DNA from 2 places in the Pseudoalteromonas sp. C12FD-1 genome. Region 2 is predicted to be linked to the other one. Evidence: riboswitches for the same ligand, from Rfam matches in the RefSeq annotation. Region 2 holds a riboswitch; the other holds the start of a gene.
The links. Region 2 has a riboswitch for lysine ahead of lysC (lysine-sensitive aspartokinase 3). Riboswitches for the same ligand answer to the same signal wherever they lie in the genome.
Positions count from the first base shown of each region.

Region 1: linked by a shared signal. The riboswitch ahead of dapA (4-hydroxy-tetrahydrodipicolinate synthase) and the one ahead of lysC (lysine-sensitive aspartokinase 3) in region 2 are both predicted to bind lysine.

Region 1 covers NZ_JBBEVD010000048.1:69,660-73,719, forward strand. Annotated here, with positions in the region: gene WDB87_RS05700 (PLP-dependent decarboxylase) at 1-315, opposite strand, end outside; gene WDB87_RS05705 (2,3,4,5-tetrahydropyridine-2,6-dicarboxylate N-succinyltransferase) at 315-1,055, opposite strand; gene dapA (4-hydroxy-tetrahydrodipicolinate synthase) at 1,071-1,955, opposite strand; lysine riboswitch at 2,084-2,280, opposite strand; gene WDB87_RS05715 (DNA-3-methyladenine glycosylase I) at 2,472-3,176, shown strand; gene WDB87_RS05720 (protein adenylyltransferase SelO) at 3,179-4,060, shown strand, end outside.
Region 2 covers NZ_JBBEVD010000063.1:63,262-67,321, reverse strand. Annotated here, with positions in the region: gene WDB87_RS08865 (hypothetical protein) at 1-288, opposite strand, end outside; gene nhaD (sodium:proton antiporter NhaD) at 501-1,748, shown strand; lysine riboswitch at 1,847-2,019, shown strand; gene lysC (lysine-sensitive aspartokinase 3) at 2,094-3,479, shown strand; gene WDB87_RS08850 (4'-phosphopantetheinyl transferase family protein) at 3,497-4,060, opposite strand, start outside.

The sequences.
Region 1 (4,060 bases), on a different contig from region 2:
AAAGTGTTTAATTTGTTTAGGGCTCTTTGCAGGCCCTGTGTTGAGCACGCGCTGCGAACTAATACCTTGTGCAAGTACTTGTTCAAGCTCACCTTTACTTGCTACGTCAAAGTTAAATCCGGCGTTGTCCAGGCATTGAATAACCTTAGAAAGCGGATTCGCTTTTACTGCATACCAAAGTTTTACATCGGTTTGTGCAACTAAACGCGTAAGGAGTGTGTTTAGTTTGTCTAAGTCGTAAACAAAAAAAGGGGTATCAAGTTGCTGAGTAAGTGTATTTACGGCGGCCTTGATAGGCGTGCTCAAAAAGCTCATTATCGTAAAACCTCTTCTAGCAATAACGATGCATCGCTTTGTTCGTCGCGGTATTTAACAATTAACGCACACGACATGCTTAGGCCTTGCTCACGAGCCCATTCATTAGACGCTGGGCGAGAGCCAGGTATTACAATTGCGTATTCTGGGATTGGCTCGCCTTTATCAAGCTGACGCTCATTAACGCAGTCGTATACCGGAATGGTTGCAGATAAACGTACGCCTGGTGCCAGTACTGCACCTTTTTTAACAACTACGCCTTCAACAATGACACAACCTGCACCAATAAATGCATCGTCTTCAACCACGACTGGGCTTGCACCAATTGGTTCAAGTACACCGCCAAGTTGCACAGCTGCGCTCAAATGTACGTTTTTACCAACTTGCGCACACGAGCCCACTAATGCGTGGCTATCAACCATAGTGCCTTCGTCGATGTATGCGCCAATGTTTACGTACGCTGGTGGCATAATAATAGTGCCTTTAGCGACGTATGCACCACGGCGAACACTGGTGCCACCTGGTACCATACGCACGCCATCTTCAGTGCTAAATTCTTGCGGTGCAAGGTTGTGTTTATCTACAAAACCACCTGCAAACTCAGTGTTAGTGCCATTTTTAAAGGCTTCTAAAATGCCTTGTTTTACTTCTACGTTAGCTTCCCATTGGCCGCTTTCGTTTTGTGATGCTGCGCGTACTGCGCCCGATTCTAAATTATTTAGTAGTTCTAACCAGCTCATTATAAAAACCTGTATTTAATGCCAAGATAAAATGGTGTCGTTTGCAGTGGTAATGCAATCGGTTTGCGTTAACTCAAGGTGTGTTAAAGGTGGGCGCAGCAACGGGCTACTTAAGCGGCCTTGTTGGTGCATTAGCACTTTAACGGGAATAGGGTTTGCTACAGCAAATAGGCTATTAATAGCGCGAGTCCACTGAGCAAATAAATTGGGGTGTTGGCCACTTAGGCTACGTTTTACAAACTCGTGTGTTTGTAAAGGCCATGCATTGGCCGCAACCGAGACTAAGCCTTTTGCACCTGCTTGGGCAAAGTAGGGCATAAGTGCATCGTCGCCACTGTATAGCGCTAAATTAGGCGCGGCTTGTCGGTATGCTTCAAATTGTGTGATGTTGCCACTGGCTTCTTTTAAGGCCCAAAGTTTTGGGTGCGCTTTTAAGTTTTCAATGGTTTCGATAGGAATGCTTACACCGCTGCGCCCAGGTACGTTGTACAACATACACGGATGCGCGCTTTCGTTTAATAAGCTTTCGTACCAATGTGTTTGACCTACAGCCCCTGGTTTTGCATAAAGCGGCGAGCCTAATAAGTAGCTGTGAATAGGTAATTGGTTACAGTAGCTAACCCATTCTTCTTGTTGGGCTAAATTACTACCGCCCACAGCAACCATAAGCGGTACGCTGGGTTTTAATTGGCACACGTGCTCAACAATGCCTTGCTGCTCTTTAAGCGTAAGGGCTAAGCCTTCACCTGTACTACCGAGCAGTAAAATACCGTTTTGTGCCGCTTCTTGTGCGCTAACAAGTGTTGTGAGCGTGTCGTAGTCAACATTACCTTGTTGATCAAACGGCGTAACAAGCGCTGTCCACAGTGCGTAGTCGTCTAAATTGAAGTTGTTGATCATCTCTTACGAACCTATAAGGTGTTCGAGATATTAAGGAGGCTGTATGATGTGAGCCGCATTAACGTCGTTCGAACAGTATTCGAAGAGCGAATGGGCTTAAAATAATAGGGCGCACGGCCTTATTATTTAAGACCAGAAGCTCTCCACCAAACTAATAAGCTGCTTTAAAGCTGCTATTGGTGACAGTCGCTAGGATTCAACCTAGTCGCCCGAAGTAATTGCTTCGCAAAAGCGTTTACCTCTCGGCGGTATTCCCCTGGCGTATGCTCACTGGAGTTTGCGCTCCTAACATACGCTACCTGAATAACGCACCTCTTCTAGCCCTTTGTATTTTGCGTAAACACAAAAGGTTTAACAAAATACAATTTAAATAGGGTAATTGCGGCGATTAAAACATTTTAGCCGTCTAGGTGTCAAGCTGCTAAATACAGAACAGCTCATCGAAAATAGCGGTGGTTACGTATTGGCTGCTTTTCTCGTACACTAACCCTATAAGCAGCGAGGTATTTAATAAGTATGGAAAAATTTAGTGATATTTATAAGCGAGCGGTAGAGCGAAAAGGCTCTGAAAAAATGCTTAAGTTATTACTCGCAAAACCTTTATCTAAAAAAGCGTTAAGCACGTTAAGTGACGACGACTGGCTTGAAGAATTTACCCGAAAGGTTTTTCAAAGTGGCTTTTATTGGTCGGTAATAAACAGCAAATGGCCGGGCTTTAGAGAGGTTTTTTGGCAGTTTAGTGTTGATAAGTTATTAATGATGCCGCCCGATATGCTAGAGCAAAAAGCAACGGATGAGCGCATTATTCGTAATTATAAAAAAGTGAAAACGATTCCTGAAAATGCTTACATGATCCACGAAATAGCACAGGAGCATGGCAGTTTTAGCAAGTTTATTGCCCAGTGGCCAACAGATAATATTATTGGTTTATGGGCGCATTTAAAAAAACACGGCGCTCGTTTAGGTGGAAATACTGGCCCCTATGCTTTAAGAGCGCTTGGTAAAGATACATTTTTACTTTCGCGGGATGTAGAAAGTTACCTAAGAGCGCATAAAATAATTGATGGCGGGCTGCAAACTAAAAAATCACTCACTGCTGCGCAGGCATTTTTTAACGAAATGCAAAAACAAAGTGGTTTAAGCATGCAAGAGCTGAGTTTAATTGTGGCTTACAGTGTGGGCGATAACCGTGTAGGCATAAGCCAACAAACAGAGGATTAACCATGAATCTAGTGCCAAGATACACAGACATAGCAGATAATTTCGCGATAGAGGATCAACCCTCAAGTGTTGCTGCCCCGCAATTGCTGCTGTGGAACGCATCGTTAGCTAAGCAGTTTAATATAGTTGTTGAGCCACAGCTGCGCGCTAGTACCTTTGCAGGCAATGAACCACAGCAAATAAAGGCGGTAGCGCTTGGTTATTCTGGGCACCAGTTTGGACACTTTTCACCACGTTTGGGTGATGGGCGAGCACATTTACTCGGTGCTATAAGTGATGATAAAAACCAGCTGTGGGATATTCAATTAAAAGGCTCTGGTGCTACCCCGTATTCTAGAGGGGGCGATGGGCGGTGCGCACTAGGTCCAGCTATACGTGAATATATTATGAGCGAAGCTATGCATGGCTTAGGGATTAAAACCACGCGGTGTTTGGCTGTTGTAGGCACTGGTGAAGTTGTTTATCGTAATCCGCCACAACCAGGCGCAATTGTTACCCGTTTGGCAAGTAGCCATATTCGGGTTGGCTCGTTTCAATATTTAGCAACTCAAGGTGATGTCGAAGGATTAAAAAAATTAGCTGATGTAGCTATTGAGCGTCATTACCCAAGTATAAAATCAACAGGGGCACAGCGCTATTTAGACTTTTTAGCAGCCGTTATAAATAGTCAGCTAGCGCTGGTTATTAGCTGGATGCGAGTGGGCTTTATTCATGGCGTTATGAATACTGATAATACCTTAATAAGCGGCGAAACTATCGACTACGGCCCGTGTGCAATGATGAATAGATTTGATTTTGATACTGTGTTTAGCTCAATTGATAAGCAAGGTCGTTATGCTTATGGTAATCAACCAAACATAGCGAGCTGGAACTGCGCTCGTTTA
Region 2 (4,060 bases):
TTGTGCTAAGCCTAGGTGTTCCTCTTGTAATAAAAAGGTGGCAAAGTCGGCAATGGCACGGTTAATTTCAAGCTGAGAAGATTTAGCCAATGGAATGAGTATATCTTGATTGAGCAAACGGTTAGTTTCTTTGTAAATGCGCTCGTTTGTCCACGTGGGCTGCTTTTGCTTAATGGCATTTTGTACGTCTTTTAGGCTAAAGTCGGCCATTTTAAAACGTTTAAATAATAGCTCTAACACACCCCAATGTTCGCTAAGGGTATTTAGCAGCTTTTTAGCTGGGATCATAAGAGATTACAACATCCTAGTATTTTATTATTGAGTTCTTACAAAGGACTCATTATTACGTATTTTACCTGCATATGGTATTCGTTTTTAAGACCATTTAATAATAGTTTTTGCATATCTGTGGTGCTAGAATCCGCACCAAAATTAGGAACACTTAAACGCAAGTTGTTTATGTGTCCTGTTAAAACTATATCAAAGGTTATTTAACTACCATGCTCCCCTCGATAATTTTAACCCTAATAGCGATTGCCTTTTTACTGATCGTTATAGAAGATATAATTCACGTAAATAAAGCCAAAACTACACTCTTTTTTGGCACGCTTTGTTGGATTATACTTTTTGTTAACCCACTCCATGGGCAAAGCCCTGCAACTATTCAGCACCTTCTTAACGAAAACATATTAGAAATAGCCTCGCTATGGCTGTTTTTAATGGCCGCCATGACCTTTGTTGCGTATTTAAATTCAAAAGGATTTATAGAAAACATTGTGCACCGGGTTATGCCTAAAAGCATTAGTGAACGACAACTTATGTTTTTAGTGGGGGGCTTTGCCTTTTTGTTTTCGTCTATTTCTGACAATGTGACCGCTACGCTTATATCACTTGCTGTGGTTATGTCGTTAAAGCTGGAAGCTAAAAAGCTGATTAAATACGCCACACTTATTGTGTTTGGGGTTAACTCTGGCGGTGTATCGCTAATAACCGGTGATGTAACCACCTTAATGATATTTTTGGACGGCAAAGTGTCTATTGCAAACTTATTACTGCTCATAGCGCCAGCGTTTATAAGTGTAATGCTATTAGCGCTTTTACTCTCTATTGGTATGAAAGGGCAAATAGAGTTTGTGGGCTCGCAAAAAAAACGTATAGAAAAAACCGACATCACTATTGCCATTATATTTTTATCAACCGTGGTAAGTACTTTAACCCTTAGCGTAATTTATAGCGTACCGCCGCTACTCACATTTTTATTTGGTTTATCGGTTATGTTTTTAGTGGCGCAATTTTTAATGCGTAAAAAAGACATAAACAAAGACATCATCGATTTTGTTCGCGAGATAGAATACGACACACTACTGTTTTTTGTTGGGGTGCTTTTACTTGTTGGCGCATTAAAAGAAATTGGTATTTTAAGTAAATTTACCGATTTATATACAGTAATGGCACCTGAGTACGCTAACTATTTAATGGGAATACTATCTGCAGGGGTCGATAACGTACCGCTTACTGCTGCGCTATTAAAAGCAGATATAGTAATGAGCCAGCAACATTGGTTGTCGTTTACCTATGCAACAGGTGTAGGTGGGTCAATGCTTATAATTGGTTCGGCAGCGGGTATTATTGCCATGAGCAAACTTAAAGCACTTACTTTTACGAGCTACTTTAAATTATCGCTGCAATTATTAATTTGTTATACCGTAGGTTATGCAGGCGCTTACTTTATGGGTGGTTTTGTTTAATTTTTACTATAAATGCTTGACACCTAGACGTCTAAACGATAACTTTCAAAGCCCCGCTAATTAGCGGGGCTTTGTTTTATTAGCCAGCGGTTAATAAAACATTCAGAAGAGGTGCGATACTTAGGTATTTAATGGTAGGTGACGAACGCCCATAACCATTAAAGAGGGAAGTACTCGCCGAGAAAAACAATGGTACGTCGCTATTGTTTTTCGGTTTATGGGGCTGAATCCTCAAAACTGTCACCAATATAGGTGGAGAGCTTCTGGCAGCGGACACATCAAATGCATTCCTTTGCCAAGTTCTTCTTGTTTTTTAGCGGTTAAAATACCGCGAAAGGAGACTAAATGACTACCCAATCAGTGCCACAAACAGTACCAGGCGCAAAATCAGATTACATCGTTGCCAAATTTGGCGGAACCAGTGTTGCAAACTTTGAAGCGATGAGTCGCTGTAGCGAAATTATTGTTGCAGATAAAAGCGTGCGTATTGTAGCAGTGAGCGCCAGCGCCGGCGTAACTAATCACTTAGTTGCACTGTGTAAATCAAGCATTACCCCAGAGCAGCGCCAAGAGCACATTGACGGCGTGCTAGCTATTCAGCAAGCAATTTTAGATGAGCTCTCGCTTGATGCCGATTTAGCCGTAGGTTTTAACGAAACGTTAAAAGCGTTTCAAACGTTAGCCCTTGAAACACTAACAACGGATCAGCAGCACGATGAGCTACTTAGTTTTGGTGAGCGCTTATCGTCGTACTTATTTGCGCAAGTGCTACGTTTAAAAGGCTTAAATGCCGACCGTTTTGATGTACGTAAAGTACTTAAAACCGACAGCCAGTTTGGTAAAGCAACACCCAATGTTAAAGCCACAGCGCAAGCGGCTAAAGAGATTTTAATTCCGTTATTAGATGAGCAAGTAATTGTGACTCAAGGTTTTGTTGGTAGCGACGAATTTGGCCAAACAACCACGCTTGGCCGTGGTGGCTCAGATTACAGCGCAGCATTACTTGCTGAGGCGATTAACGCTAAAAGCGTACATATTTGGACCGACGTAGTGGGTATATTTAGCACAGACCCACGCTTATGTGCAAAGGCAACGCCAATTGCCCGTTTAAGCTTTGACGAAGCCGCAGAAATGGCCACCTTTGGCGCAAAAGTATTGCACCCAGCCACTATTTTACCAGCCAGCCGTAGCCATATTAATGTATTTGTAGGCTCTAGCCGCGAGCCAGAGCGCGGTGGCACGTGGATTGAGCGTGAAAAGTCACAGCAGCCGGGTATACGCGCTGTAACGCAACGTAAAAACCAAATATTGCTCACGCTTAAAAGCCCTGAAATGCTATTAGCAAGTGGCTTTTTGGCCAGAGTATTTACAATTTTAAGTGAGTTTAATATATCGGTAGATTTAGTGACTACCTCAGAAATTAGTGTTGCTATTACCTTAGATAACGCACCCAATGCCTCGCGCCCTGAGCTTGAGCAAGCGTGTTTAGATAAGCTAGCTGAATTTTGCCATGTGTCGGTTGAAAATAACTTAACCTTAGTGGCGCTAATAGGCTCAGAAATACAGCTACGCCAGCACGAAATGAACTTAATGAACGTATTAAAAGAGTTTAATATTCGATTAATTTGCCATGGTGCAAGTAAGCACAATTTATGCTTTTTAGTAGAGCAAAGCGAGTCAGATACCGTAGTGCAAGCAATACACAGTCGCTTATTAGAAAGCGCTGCCTAAGCTTATATGCCAAGTAATTAAGTATCTAAATTTTTAAGCATAAAGCACCGCCAGTCGGTGCTTTTTTTATGCGCCACGCTTATATCAAACCCCTCATTGGCAACCATTATGGTGTTACTCGATGCTGTAAGGTTTAACAAAGATAATTCATCAAATACATTTGGGCTAAGCAATTGCGCTATTGGGCGGCTTGTTGCTTTAGCGAGTGCCTCTTTTAAGGTCCAAATTCTAAAAAAGCAGTCGGCTTGCTCTTTTATAGCCAAAGGGGCGGTAATTAAGTCAATTTCAGCCTTATTGTAAAAATGCTTTGCGAGCTTTTCGAATGGGCGTTTTAAGCTTATTTTTTCAATATCAAACCCAAATTCAGCCTTAGTAACATTAAGAGCTACACCAACTAAGCCATGAGAGTGCGAAATACAGGTATTAATAACGCTGCGGTTTATATGGAGCTGCAGCTTTGAGCACTCTTCATTAAAGAGGGTGCTCATTTTATTAAGCGGTACGTGCGCGTATTGGGGCTGGGTATGCTTGGCAAGCTGCTTTAGCAATATGCGCGATGCTACATATTCTTGCTTTGCTTG